4 regions of the Citrobacter telavivensis genome follow, and region 3 is predicted to be linked to each of the others. Evidence: predicted binding sites of a transcription regulator. Region 3 holds the regulator's gene; each other region holds the start of a gene.

Region 1 (3,519 bases), on a different contig from region 3:
ACGCTTCTTCCAGCGTATGGGCAATACCGGAGCGTGCTGTGTCGAGACCGATTTTTTTCATCGCGATGTCGAAACGGCGACGGTCTTCTGCTTTATCAATCGCGTCAGCCGTAGCACCAATCATGGTCACACCGAACTCGGCAAGCACCCCCTGACGCTCCAGTTCCAGCGCGCAGTTCAGCGCCGTCTGACCGCCCATGGTCGGCAGCACCGCGTCCGGGCGCTCTTTTTCAATGATTTTGCGGACCACTTCCCAGTGAATCGGCTCGATGTAGGTCGCATCGGCCATTTCCGGGTCGGTCATGATGGTTGCCGGGTTGGAGTTCACGAGGATGACGCGGTAACCCTCTTCACGCAGCGCTTTACACGCCTGCGCACCGGAGTAGTCAAACTCACACGCCTGACCGATAACAATCGGACCCGCGCCCAGAATCAGGATACTTTTTATGTCTGTACGTTTTGGCATGGCTCTCTTAACTCCTGATTATTTCGCGGACTGACGGTAAAGCTCAATTAACTCGATAAAGTGGTCGAACAACGGCGCGGCATCGTGAGGTCCCGGGCTCGCTTCCGGGTGGCCCTGGAAGCTGAATGCCGGTTTGTCGGTGCGATGAATCCCCTGCAAGGTGCCATCGAACAGCGACTTGTGGGTGACGCGTAGATTTGCCGGCATGGACGCTTCATCCACCGCAAAGCCGTGGTTCTGGGCCGTAATCATCACCGTATTGTTGTCGATATCTTTGACCGGATGGTTACCGCCGTGGTGACCGAATTTCATCTTCACGGTTTTCGCCCCGCTTGCCAGTGCCAGCAACTGATGGCCTAAGCAGATGCCAAATACCGGAATATCGGTCTCGAGGAATTTCTGAATCGCGTCGATAGCGTAATCGCACGGCGCCGGGTCACCAGGACCGTTCGACAGGAAGATCCCGTCCGGATTCATCTTCAGCACTTCTTCCGCCGACGTTTTTGCCGGAACGACCGTCAGGCGACAGCCTCTGTCTACCAGCATGCGCAGGATGTTGCGCTTGGCGCCAAAATCGTAGGCAACAACGTGGAAGGGCAGCTCGCTTTCTGTCTTCGCTTCCGGCAGGTCATCGGCCAGCGTCCAGCTCCCCTGCGTCCAGCTGTATGATTCCGTGGTGGTCACTTCTTTCGCCAAATCCATTCCGTTCAGGCCCGGGAACGCTTTTGCTTTTTCCAGCGCCAGCGCGGCATCCAGGTTATCGCCCGCGATGATGCAACCGTTTTGCGCCCCTTTCTCACGCAGCAGACGCGTCAGCTTACGGGTATCGATATCGGCAATCGCCACGATGTTATGGCGTTTCAGGTAAGAAGAAAGGTCTTCGGTATTGCGGAAGTTGCTGGCAATCAGCGGCAGGTCACGAATGACGAGGCCTTGCGCATGGACCTGGGAGGATTCTTCATCGGCGGCATTGGTGCCGACATTACCAATATGGGGATAAGTAAGAGTAACGATTTGGCGGGAATAGGAAGGATCAGTGAGGATTTCTTGATAACCGGTCATTGAAGTATTGAAAACGACTTCCCCAACCGCCGAACCTGTTGCCCCTATGGCCCGACCGTGAAACTGGGTTCCGTCTTCCAGAACCAATAGCGCTGACTTAATCAAAACACCCTCCAGAGAATATTCACTCACTTTATTTGCATATTAATGCACTTTCATAGCATAGATCAATGCAAATTTGCTTACCCGTGGATTTCTGGCAAACGGCGGCATTCTGGAGATAAGGCAGGCAAAAGTCAACTTAAAGGCGGTATTTTTTATATTCTTTTACGACTCAGGATGAATTCATCGAATTTAACAGGCAAAAAGATCACCTAACCCTGGCAGGAAAACGCTTGCGTGAACAATTATGCGTGAAAAACAGTCTTACGCTTTGAAAAAGTGGACCATATGGTCAAAATTTACAATCAGATAACGTAAAACAGCGAGAAAAGATGAGTTTTCTTGCCATTAATTAAGATAACAGCCGTAAACGTGCAAAATAAAAGGGCAATAAAAATATTGCCCTATGTAATCAATGCATTGAGATTACAATAACCACATCACGAAAGGTAATAATTGACTATAAATTGTTGAGATCAAGCACATCTCGCATATCAAAAAGACCGTTTTGCTTTGTACTCACCCAAAGTGCCGATCTGACGGCACCGTTGGCAAAAGTCATACGACTGGACGCTTTGTGGGTGATTTCGATGCGCTCACCGATATCTGCAAACATGGCGGTATGTTCGCCCACAATGTCTCCGGCGCGCACGGTGGCAAAACCAATCGTTCCCGGTACACGTTCGCCGGTATAGCCTTCGCGACTGTAGACGGCGCATGCTTTCAGATCTTTATCCAGCGCATGGGCAATCGCCTCGCCCATCGCCAGCGCGGTGCCTGACGGCGCATCAACCTTATGGCGGTGGTGCGCTTCAATGATTTCGATGTCGGTGTAGTCACCCATCACCTTCGCCGCCTTTTCCAGCAGCTTGAGCATCACGTTGACGCCAACGCTAAAGTTCGCCGCGAAGACAATACCCATCTCCTGGGCGGCATCGCGAATCGCCTGTTTTCCCGCATCGTCAAAACCGGTGGTGCCAATGACCATCCCTTTACCATGCTGACGACAAAATGCCAGATGATTCAGCGTACCTTCCGGACGGGTAAAATCGATAAACACATCGAAATCCCCTTTTACCGCCTCAAGGCTACTTTGCACGGTAACGCCGGTCTTCCCGACGCCCGCCAGTTCTCCGGCATCGCTGCCCAGCAGTGACGATCCCTCGCGCTCAAGCGCCGCACCAAGTGCAACGCCTTCCATCTGTAGCGCTGCCTGAATTAACTGGCGGCCCATACGGCCACCCGCGCCCGCTATTGCGACACGGACCTGTGCATCATGCATAGTTATTCTCTTACGTTAAAATGATGTAAATCGTTTTCAGATTACCCAGCACATCGTCATGCCGCTAGCCAAAAACGTCGATAATTAGAATTTAATGATAAACACAGAGAGATATCAGTAAAAAGCATGACGGTCAGCGAAAACCACATGATTCTCTGACCACCAGCGCCGGCGGCAGAATAATGCGTTTCGCCGGCTCATCGTTTCCCTGAATACGACTGTAAAGTAACTCTCCCGCCTTACGACCGATCTCTTTTGCCGCCACCGATACGGTCGTGAGCGCAGGCTGAACCAACGCCGCTTCGGTAATATCATCGAACCCGACTAATGCAAAGTCACGCCCGGGTTCACGCCCCATTTTACGTAGCGCCTGCATCACCCCCAGCGCCACAATGTCCTGATAACACACGGCGGCGGTAATGTGCGGATGATGCACCAGCAGAGCCTCTGCGACTTTCGCGCCATCAATCTGGCTGGCCTCTGCGGCAACGATCCACTGCGGATTCGGCGAGATGCCATGTTCCAGTAGCGTGCTGGTAAATCCACCAATACGCTGCGCCCGACTTCCTGAATTTGGACTGCCGCCAATGAAGGCGATATTTTTATG
Region 2 (3,519 bases), on a different contig from region 3:
GCCGCGCGCCAATTGAGCGTTTTATCGACCGCTTCAGCCGGATTTATACGCCAGCGATTATGGCCATTGCCCTGCTGGTGACGCTCGTCCCACCGCTGTTGTTCGCCGGCGCCTGGCAGGAGTGGATTTATAAAGGGTTAACGCTGCTGCTGATCGGCTGTCCGTGTGCGCTGGTGATTTCCACGCCAGCAGCTATCACTTCCGGCCTGGCGGCGGCGGCCCGTCGCGGGGCATTGATTAAAGGCGGCGCGGCGCTGGAACAGTTAGGCCGTATCACGCAGGTCGCCTTTGATAAAACCGGGACGCTGACCGTGGGGAAACCGCGCGTGACGGCGATTCACCCGGCGACCGGTGTCAGCGAGTCTGAACTACTGACGCTGGCGGCGGCCGTCGAACAGGGCGCAACGCACCCGCTGGCACAGGCCATTGTTCGCGAAGCGCAAACCACAGGGTTAACAATCCCGGTCGCCGAAGGGCAACGGGCGCTGGTGGGATCAGGGATTGAAGCGCAGGTGAATGGCGAAAGCGTTCTGATTTGCGCCGCCGGGAAACGTCCTGCCGACGCCTTTGCCGGAGAGATTAACCAGCTCGAAAGCGCCGGACAGACCGTCGTTCTGGTTCTGCGCAACGAACGTGTAATCGGGGTAATCGCCTTGCAGGATACGCTGCGCGACGATGCCCGCACCGCCATCAGCGAACTTAACGCGCTGGGTGTGAAGGGTGTGATCCTGACCGGCGATAACCCGCGCGCGGCGGCAGCCATTGCCGGCGAACTGGGTCTGGCATTTAACGCAGGATTGCTGCCGGAAGATAAAGTGAAAGCGGTCACCGCGCTGAATCAGCAGTCACCGCTGGCGATGGTGGGTGATGGCATTAACGATGCGCCGGCAATGAAGGCCGCCGCCATTGGTATCGCGATGGGTAGCGGCACCGACGTGGCGCTGGAAACCGCGGACGCCGCACTGACGCATAACCGCCTCACGGGGCTGGTGCAGATGATCCAACTGGCGCGCGCGACCCACGCCAATATTCGTCAGAACATCACCATTGCGCTGGGGCTGAAAGGGATATTTCTCGTCACCACGCTGCTCGGGATGACCGGCCTGTGGCTGGCGGTGCTGGCGGATACCGGGGCAACGGTGCTGGTCACCGCCAACGCCCTGAGATTGTTACGTAAAGGATAACGTGTTTTTGCCGGATGGCGGCGTTGCCTTATCCGGCCTACGAACCGTGTGCGGTGCATTATCCTTTGTAGGCCAGATAAGCGTTAGCGCCATCCGGCTTACGGGCCGTGCGCGGTGCATTATCCTTTGTAAGCCGGATGAGCGTTAGCGCCATCCGGCGTCGCTTACTGGCCTTTACGCACCAGATAGCGATACGGCAGAGAGTCGGTCTCTTTTGCCACCAGCTCGTGTTCCATAAAGGTACAAAAGCCGGGAATGTCACGGGTGGTCGCCGGATCGTCCGCCACAATCAGCAGTGTTTCGCCGGTCTGCATGTTGCGTACGGTTTTACGCACCATCATTACCGGCTCCGGACAGCGGAGTCCCTGGGCATCAAGGGTATGGTCGGCAGAGGAAAACAGATCGCTCATCATGGTCTCATTCACTAAAAAAACGGCTGTAGTTTACGCTCAGTTCCGAAGTAAGCCAATCAGGTTAACGATTGCGTGAAAAATAGCCATTGCATTACCGCCGCAAAGCAGTATCATGCGGCGGCTTAAAAAAACGAAGACGCGTTATTGGCGCAGCCAGTTTATTTGAAGGCCAGCGCACAGCGCCCGACGCGTACACGGAGTACGTGCGGCGCGCGAGCACTGCCCGAAAGCAAAATGGCAGTAAAATAGCGTGTAGCACGAATTGGGTTCCCTCACCCCAATAACCATCAAAAAGGTACAATATGAACGCATTTACACAATCACAACGCATGAAAGCGTTGTTCTGGCTATCGCTATTCCATTTGCTGGTGATCACCTCCAGCAACTATCTGGTCCAGCTTCCGGTCTCCATTTTTGGTTTCCACACCACCTGGGGCGCGTTTAGCTTTCCCTTTATTTTCCTCGCAACCGACCTGACCGTGCGGATTTTTGGCGCGCCGCTGGCCCGTCGAATTATCTTTGCGGTGATGATGCCGGCGCTGCTGATCTCCTATGTGATTTCGTCGCTGTTCTATATGGGTTCATGGCAGGGATTTGGGGCGCTGATGCACTTCAATCTGTTTGTCGCCCGTATCGCGGTCGCCAGTTTTATGGCCTACGCGCTGGGACAGATTCTCGATGTGCACGTCTTTAACCGCCTGCGTCAAAACCGCCGTTGGTGGCTGGCACCGACGGCCTCGACGCTGTTTGGCAACGTCAGCGACACCCTCGCCTTCTTCTTTATTGCGTTCTGGCGCAGCCCGGATGCCTTTATGGCCGAGCACTGGATGGAAATCGCCATCGTCGATTACTGTTTTAAAGTGCTGATCAGCATCCTTTTCTTCCTGCCGATGTATGGCGTATTACTGAATATGTTGCTGAAAAAACTGGCAGATAAATCTGAAATCCCGGCGATGCAGGCAAGTTGAGCTAAAGGTTCCTTTTCCGGGTTGTGATAAGATGAACGGATGAGCCGTTATGGCCGTTTATCGAAAGGAAGAAGTCAATGCGTAATCTGGTTAAATATGTCGGTATTGGCCTGCTGGTTATGGGGCTGGCGGCCTGTGATAATAGTGATACGAAAGCGCCGGCAGAGGGCACGGCGGCAGAAAGCAACGCAACCGGTCAACCGGTTTCTCTGCTGGATGGCAAACTGAGTTTCTCCCTGCCGGCGGATATGACTGACCAGAGCGGCAAGCTGGGTACGCAGGCCAATAATATGCACGTTTACTCTGACGCGACCGGCCAGAAAGCGGTCATTGTCATCGTTGGTGATAACACTAACGAAGAGCTGTCTGTGCTGGCAAAACGTCTGGAAGATCAGCAGCGCAGCCGCGACCCGCAACTGCAGGTGGTGACCAACAAATCCATCGAGCTGAAAGGCCACACGCTGCAACAGTTAGACAGCATTATCTCGGCGAAAGGCCAGACCGCTTACTCATCCGTCGTACTGGGTAAAGTGGATAACCAACTGCTGACCCTGCAAATTACGCTGCCGGCTGACGACCAGCAGAAAGCGCAAACGGCCGCGGAAAACATCATCAATACGCTGGTTATTCAGTAACCGTCAGGATGATGAAACGGCCTCTGGCGATTCCTGCGGAGGCCGTTTTTTTAACCGCCAGGTTAACAGTAGCGCAATCGCCACCAGACCCGCCGCCGCCAGGTAAATCACCGGCACGCCAGCCCAGCTCATCACCAGCCCGGCCAATGGCCCCGTCACCCCCAGCGACAGATCCATAAACACCGTATAAGTTGCCAGCGCCGAGCCCTGATTCTGCTGCGGCACGGCTTTTACCGCCACCACGCCAAGCGCCGGGAAGACCAGCGAGAAACCCATTCCTGCCAGCAGCACGCCGATTTTTGCCATCCACGGCATCATC
Region 3 (3,519 bases):
CCCGGTCACGAAGGTCGGGGTCGCATGGGTGATGCTTTGCAGGACAGGCGAAATATAGGTATACAGCGTAAACATAGCGCCCGCCCCCAACACGGTAGTCAGCAGCGCGGAGAGCACCTGAGGACGCATTAACACCGCCAGCTCTTTTTTCACTTCCGGACGCGCCCCGGCACCGCCTTTCGGCAACGAGAAAAAGAGACTCAGCATCGAGATAACGCCCAGACCGGCTGTCGCCATAAACGACATTCGCCAGCCGATGGTTTCCCCCAGCCAGGTCGCCGCCGGAACGCCGCCGATATTGGCGATAGTCAGCCCCATAAACATCGTGGCAACGGCGCTGGCCTGTTTGTGCTTCGGCACCACGCTGGCTGCTACAACGGAACCCAGGCCGAAGAACGCGCCATGGTTGAGGCTGGTTAAAATGCGTGACAGCATCAGCGTGGTGTAATCCGGCGAAATCGCCGAGAGCACGTTACCAAGCGTAAAGATAGCCATCAGAAAAATCAGCGCATTACGGCGTCCACGATGTGACAGAAGCAGCGTCATCAGCGGGGCCCCAACCATCACGCCGACGGCATAGGCGCTAATCAACATGCCTGCGGCGGGGATGGACACATCAACGCCACGCGCAATGACGGGCAGCAGCCCCATTGGCGAGAATTCGGTCGTACCGATGCCGAATGCGCCGATGGCCAGCGCCAGTAACGGATAATTAATTTTCATGCAGTGATGACTCCGGCTCTTCGCGATGAGGCGCGAGGCTTAACTAAGAGTCAAAAGCATGACATCAATCACAAAAAAAGAGAAGTTAACAAAAATACAAAAGACTTTTGCAGATTCGATAACAATATGGCGGGAGGTTCGAGGGAGCAGGCACTCCCCCGAGGGAAATCAATGCAGTGCCGCTGTCAGACCGCCAGCAACGATTAAAGCCAGAACAATAAACGTGGTCACTAATGAAAATTTCAGATCGGTGCTCATCAACTTTTCTCCTTTTTATTCCCACACAAAAAGTGATATAGCGCATTTTTGCACACTTGAGTGCAAAAATCTCCCACGATTTAGAGTGATATGTGCTTTTAATACTTCCCCTTTTCGTTAAGATCAGCCAAAATTCGACGCTTACTTGATTAGCGTACCGGCCATTGACCCCTTCCTGACGCTCTGTGGCGTTTTCCCGGCATGCCGCAACCCTGACGTTGCGCACAGGATGATTAAAGGCAAACGTTTACTTAGCATATTTTAATGTTCAGGTTGGGTCTGGAGTGAGATTTAATGGCAACAATTAAAGATGTAGCGAAACGCGCAAACGTTTCCACTACAACCGTATCACACGTAATTAACAAAACGCGTTTCGTCGCTGAAGAAACACGCAATGCAGTGTGGGCGGCAATCAAAGAATTGCACTATTCCCCCAGCGCTGTTGCCCGTAGTCTGAAGGTCAACCATACCAAGTCTATCGGCTTGCTGGCGACCAGCAGCGAAGCCCCCTACTTTGCCGAAATTATCGAAGCCGTTGAAAAGAACTGCTTCCAGAAAGGCTATACCCTGATCCTCGGTAACGTCTGGAACAATCTGGAAAAACAGCGTGCCTATTTGTCCATGATGGCGCAAAAACGCGTTGATGGCCTGCTGGTGATGTGTTCCGAATATCCCGAACCCCTGCTCTCGATGCTGGAAGAGTACCGTCATATCCCGATGGTGGTCATGGACTGGGGCGAAGCCAAAGCCGACTTCACCGATACGGTGATTGATAACGCCTTTGAGGGCGGTTATATGGCTGGCCGTTACCTTGTCGAACGCGGACATCGCGAAATTGGCGTGATCCCGGGACTGATGGAGCGCAACACCGGCGCGGGCCGTCTGGCCGGTTTTATGAAGGCGATGGATGAAGCGCTGATTAAAGTGCCGGAAAACTGGATTGTGCAGGGCGACTTCGAACCGGAATCCGGCTACCGTGCAATGCAGCAAATTCTGTCGCAGGCGCATCGCCCGACGGCGGTCTTCTGTGGCGGCGATATCATGGCAATGGGTGCCCTTTGCGCTGCGGATGAGATGGGCCTGCGCGTACCGCAGGACGTGTCGCTGATAGGCTATGACAATGTGCGCAACGCCCGCTTCTTTACGCCCGCATTGACCACCATCCACCAGCCAAAAGATTCGCTGGGTGAAACGGCCTTTAACATGCTGCTGGACCGTATCGTCAATAAGCGCGAAGAGTCACAGTCCATTGAAGTCCACCCACGCCTGGTGGAGCGCCGCTCCGTTGCGGATGGCCCTTTCCGCGACTACCGCCGTTAAACCTCTTTTGCGGGAGTCTCGTCAGGCTCCCGCAGCCACTCTTTGTTCAGCGTTTCGCTGTCTCCCAGATAGTCCAGCAGCCAGATCAGCGCAGGTGACATATCGTTCTGCTGCCAGGTCAGGCAACAGGCTGCGTCCGGGAAAGGGTTCTCCAGATCCAACGCCACCCACTGCCCCTTATTGAGATACGGCTTGGCAAAATGTGTCGGCACCATGCCGACACAAAGTCCGGCGCTGATACAGGTCGCGGAAGAGTCCCAGTCCGGAACCACCACCCGCTTCTGGTTGTCCAGCAGCCAGGTCACGCGTTTCGGCAGCGTGCGGGAGGTATCTTCCAGTACCAGTGACGGCCAGTTGCGCAACGTGTCATCGCTTAAAGGCCCGCTCATGGCGGCCAGCGGATGTGTGCTGGCAACGACACAACACCAGCTCAGTTTGCCCATATCGCGGAAGGTGTATCGACCTCCTACCGGGATCGCCTGGGTTGCGCCGATAGCGAGTTCAACCCTGCCATCTGACAGCGCGTCCCAGACGCCATTGAACACCTCCTGAAAGACCAGCAGTTCCACGTCATCAAAGTGGCGATAGAAATCGACTATCAGCTGTCTTGTGCGTTCAGGGCGCACGATATTGTCCACCGCGATGGGAAGTTGCCCACGCCAGCCGTTGGCTATCTGCTGACACTGCTGGCGCGTGATCTGCATTTTTTTGATGACAGAGCGGCCCTCTTTCAAAAACCAGGCTCCCGCCGGGGTCAGTACTACATCGCGATGACGACGTTCAAAGAGCGGGACCGCCAGCCACTCTTCCAGTTGCCGGACCGTATAGCTGACCGCTGAGGGCACCCGGTGCAACTCCTGAGCGGCGGAGCTGAAACTCCCGTTGCGCGCCACGGCATCAACGACTTCCAGTGCATATTCTGACCACATAATCTGCCTACAAAATTTTTGAATGCAATAAACAAATATTACCGTTTCACAAGCCGAAATTCACTCCCTACACTCTGCGCCAGTGTTATTCATTAAAATTAGAGAACAACTATGCAACCAGGAAAAGGGTTTTTAGTCTGGCTGGCAGGGCTCAGCGTGTTGGGTTTTCTGGCAACCGACATGTATTTGCCCGCTTTTGCCGCCATTCAATCTGACCTGCAAACACCGGCATCTGCCGTCAGCGCCAGCCTGAGTCTGTTTTTAGCCGGCTTTGCCGTCGCGCAACTGC
Region 4 (3,519 bases), 570 kb from region 3:
TTGCGGGTCCATTCTCTCAGGTGCGTTTCTGCCCGACTGGCGGCATCTCCCCGGCCAACTACCGTGATTACCTGGCGCTGAAAAGCGTGCTGTGCATCGGCGGTTCCTGGCTGGTGCCGAACGACGCGCTGGAAGCCGGTGATTACGATCGCATCACCAAACTGGCGCGTGAAGCGGTTGAAGGCGCGAAGCTGTAAGCTACCAACGTGTAAACCGTGAGCCCGATAAGACGCGTTAGCGCCAGTATCGGGCTTTGCCGGATGGCGGCGCTAATGCCTTATCCGGCCTACAGATCTGTTCCTTAACCAGCCACTTTCACCTGTGCCGCCGCGTTCTTCGCACGTTCAATCGCCTCATCAACGTTGTCAGCCGTTGCCAGCGCCACACCCAGGCGACGCGTTCCATCAATTTCCGGCTTACCAAAGAAACGAACCTGCAAACCGGCACCGACGGCGTTCTGAACATTGCCAAACGTCACGTCCTGACTGGTCAGTCGCGGTAAAATTACCGCAGAGGCGGCCGGACCATACTGACGAATGGCACCCACGGGCAGGCCAAGGAAGGCGCGTACATGCAGGGCAAACTCCGACAGATCCTGAGAAATCAGCGTCACCATGCCGGTATCGTGCGGGCGAGGGGAGACTTCGCTGAAAATAACGTCATCACCGCAGACAAACAGCTCCACGCCAAACAGACCATGACCTCCCAGAGATAACACCACCTTACGGGCAATTTCCTGAGCGCGTTCCAGCGCCAGCGCGCTCATCTGCTGCGGCTGCCAGGATTCACGATAATCGCCGTCCTCCTGACGATGACCTATCGGGGCGCAAAAGTGGACGCCGTCGACGGCGCTTACGGTGAGCAGGGTAATTTCAAAATCAAACTTCACGACGCCTTCGACGATCACCCTACCTGCGCCCGCGCGACCTCCCTGTTGCGCGTAGTCCCACGCCTGCGTCAGCTGCGCTTCAGTACGAATGAAGCTTTGCCCCTTGCCGGAAGAACTCATCACCGGTTTGACAATGCAGGGATAACCGATTTCAGCCACGGCGGTGCGGAAGGTGGCTTCGCTGTCGGCGAAACGGAAGGTCGAGGTGGGCAGCGCCAGTTCTTCCGCCGCCAGACGGCGGATACCTTCACGGTTCATCGTCAGCTTTGTCGCGCGTGCACAGGGCACGACGTTCAACCCTTCCTGTTCCAGCGTCACCAGCATGTCCGTGGCGATGGCTTCGATCTCCGGTACGATATAGTGCGGTTTTTCCAGTTCAACGATGCGGCGAAGCGCGTCGCCATCCAGCATATTGATGACGTGTGAACGATGCGCGACGTGCATTGCCGGTGCGTCGGCATACCGGTCCACCGCGATGACTTCCACACCGAGGCGTTGGCACTCGATGGCCACTTCTTTACCCAGTTCGCCTGAACCCAATAACATCACTCGAGTTGCTGCCGGACGCAGCGCTGTGCCTAATAACGTCATGAATATATCCCCCAACAAATTTGGCCGCAGTATATACGAAAACGTTTGCGTCTGTCTTTATTGCCAGGTTGATTTCAGCGGTAAAATAGAATATACTGTACATAATTACAGTAATATTGAGAGGCTGCAACATGGCGGTTGAAGTTAAATACGTAGTCATTCGGGAAGGTGAGGAAAAAATGTCATTTACCAGCAAAAAGGAAGCCGATGCGTATGACAAGATGCTGGATACGGCGGATCTGCTCGACACCTGGCTTGAACAGTCGCCGTTAGCACTGGAAGACGAACAGCGTGAAGCGCTGTCGTTGTGGCTGGCAGAACAAAAAGAGGTGCTGAGCACCATCCTCAAAACCGGTAAGTTGCCTTCTCCGCAGGCGGTTGAGAATGACGCCTCTGCCGGAGACGATACTCAGGCGGCCTGAATCTGACTTGCGCTCCTGACGTTTTGTACCATGCTTTTTCCTGAATCAATGTGCTATTGGGTAAAGGAAAAGTATGAAAAGAAAAGGTGCGTTAATCAGCCTGCTGTTGTTAGGCGCCAGTCTGTCGGTGTCTGCTGCGGACACTGACAGTAAAACCGTGAAATTCCCCCCGTGTGAGGGTCTCGATGCGGCAGGCATTGCCGCAAGTGTGAAACGTGATTATCAGCAAAATCGCGTGGTGCGCTGGGCAGACGATCAAAAACGGGTGGGGCAGGCCGATCCGGTTGTCTGGGCTAATCCGAAAGAGATTACAGGGCAGGACGGGAAATGGACGGTGCCACTGACCGTGCGTGGAAAAAGCGCGGATATTCATTATCAGGTGAAGGTCGACTGCAAGGCCGGCACGGCGCAATACCGCCAGCAATAGCGCGAACATTTGCGCATCTTTAGCGCTGGCAGACATTTCCTGACATCCCCTCGGGTACGCTTTGAGAATTCATTGTCAGTACTTGAGGGATAAAATGGCTAACTGGCTTAATCAATTACACTCTCTTCTCGGGCAAAACGGATCGTCTTCGTCCTCTTCAGGGGAACAGGGATTAAGTAAGCTGCTGGTACCCGGTGCGCTGGGTGGCCTGGCAGGGTTACTGCTCGCCAACAAATCTTCCCGCAAACTGCTCAGCAAATACGGCACTAGTGCGCTGTTGGTCGGTGGCGGCGCGGTGGCGGGTAGCGTGTTGTGGAACAAGTACAAGGATAAAGTTCGCGCGGCTCATCAGGATGAACCGCAGTTTGGCGCGCAAAGCACACCGCTGGATGTCCGTACCGAACGCCTGATTCTGGCGCTGGTTTTCGCGGCGAAAAGCGACGGTCACATCGACGCCAAAGAACGGGCGGCAATCGAACAGCAGCTACGTGAAGCGGGCGTTGAAGAACAGGGGCGCGCATTCATCGAACAGGCGATTGAACAACCGCTGGATCCACAGCGTCTGTCGCAGGGGATCCGCAACGAGGAAGAGGCGCTGGAGATCTATTTCCTCAGTTGTGCAGCCATTGACATCGACCACTTTATGGAACGTAGCTACCTGAACGCGCTGGGCGATGCGTTGAAGATCCCACAGGATGTCCGTGACGGCATCGAGCAGGATCTGAAACAGCAAAAACAGGCGCTACCCGGTTAACCGAATACCGTCGGCGGCATGTTTCGCTTGCATCATTCGTCAGTTTTGCCACCCTTAGAGGGTGTATAAAGACGAAAGAACAATAACATGCTGCCGAAAGCCAATCGCATTCCCCACGCCATGACTCTCCATGGCGACACACGCATTGATAATTACTACTGGCTGCGGGACGACACCCGTTCGCAGCCGGATGTGCTGGATTACCTGAAACAGGAAAACTGCTACGGACATCAGGTCATGTCTACGCAGCAGGCGTTGCAGGAACGTGTGCTGAAAGAAATTATCGATCGCATTCCTCCCCGTGATACTTCTGCACCGTATGTGAAAAACGGTTATCGCTATCGCCATCTCTATGAACCCGGATGTGAGTACGCCATTTATCAACGTCAGTCGGCGCTAAGCGAGGAGTGGGATGACTGGGAAACGCTGATCGACG

Evidence for each region. Region 3 encodes PurR, which represses purine synthesis genes. Its sites were predicted from a motif close to CANGCAAACGTTTGCNTG; they were not measured.
Region 1: a site for PurR is predicted at 1,853-1,870, ahead of carA (glutamine-hydrolyzing carbamoyl-phosphate synthase small subunit). Genes of this name have one in related genera too.
Region 2: a site for PurR is predicted at 1,655-1,672, ahead of tusA (sulfurtransferase TusA). Genes of this name have one in related genera too.
Region 4: a site for PurR is predicted at 1,515-1,532, ahead of purT (formate-dependent phosphoribosylglycinamide formyltransferase). Genes of this name have one in related genera too.

What each region holds. Positions count from the first base shown of each region.
Region 1 covers NZ_JBGUBF010000004.1:134,263-137,781, reverse strand. Annotated here, with positions in the region: gene carB (carbamoyl-phosphate synthase large subunit) at 1-466, opposite strand, end outside; gene carA (glutamine-hydrolyzing carbamoyl-phosphate synthase small subunit) at 485-1,633, opposite strand; gene dapB (4-hydroxy-tetrahydrodipicolinate reductase) at 2,091-2,912, opposite strand; gene ACERJC_RS17830 (LacI family DNA-binding transcriptional regulator) at 3,046-3,519, opposite strand, start outside.
Region 2 covers NZ_JBGUBF010000003.1:349,876-353,394, reverse strand. Annotated here, with positions in the region: gene zntA (Zn(II)/Cd(II)/Pb(II) translocating P-type ATPase ZntA) at 1-1,184, shown strand, start outside; gene tusA (sulfurtransferase TusA) at 1,349-1,594, opposite strand; gene ACERJC_RS16340 (7-cyano-7-deazaguanine/7-aminomethyl-7-deazaguanine transporter) at 1,900-2,565, shown strand; gene ACERJC_RS16335 (DcrB family lipoprotein) at 2,643-3,200, shown strand; gene ACERJC_RS16330 (MFS transporter) at 3,204-3,519, opposite strand, start outside.
Region 3 covers NZ_JBGUBF010000001.1:1,244,001-1,247,519, reverse strand. Annotated here, with positions in the region: gene ACERJC_RS05995 (MFS transporter) at 1-723, opposite strand, end outside; gene cydH (cytochrome bd-I oxidase subunit CydH) at 892-981, opposite strand; gene purR (HTH-type transcriptional repressor PurR) at 1,276-2,301, shown strand; gene punR (DNA-binding transcriptional activator PunR) at 2,298-3,230, opposite strand; gene punC (purine nucleoside transporter PunC) at 3,342-3,519, shown strand, end outside.
Region 4 covers NZ_JBGUBF010000001.1:1,817,376-1,820,894, reverse strand. Annotated here, with positions in the region: gene kdgA (bifunctional 4-hydroxy-2-oxoglutarate aldolase/2-dehydro-3-deoxy-phosphogluconate aldolase) at 1-197, shown strand, start outside; gene purT (formate-dependent phosphoribosylglycinamide formyltransferase) at 302-1,480, opposite strand; gene yebG (DNA damage-inducible protein YebG) at 1,612-1,902, shown strand; gene yebF (protein YebF) at 1,976-2,329, shown strand; gene ACERJC_RS08645 (tellurite resistance TerB family protein) at 2,424-3,083, shown strand; gene ptrB (oligopeptidase B) at 3,171-3,519, shown strand, end outside.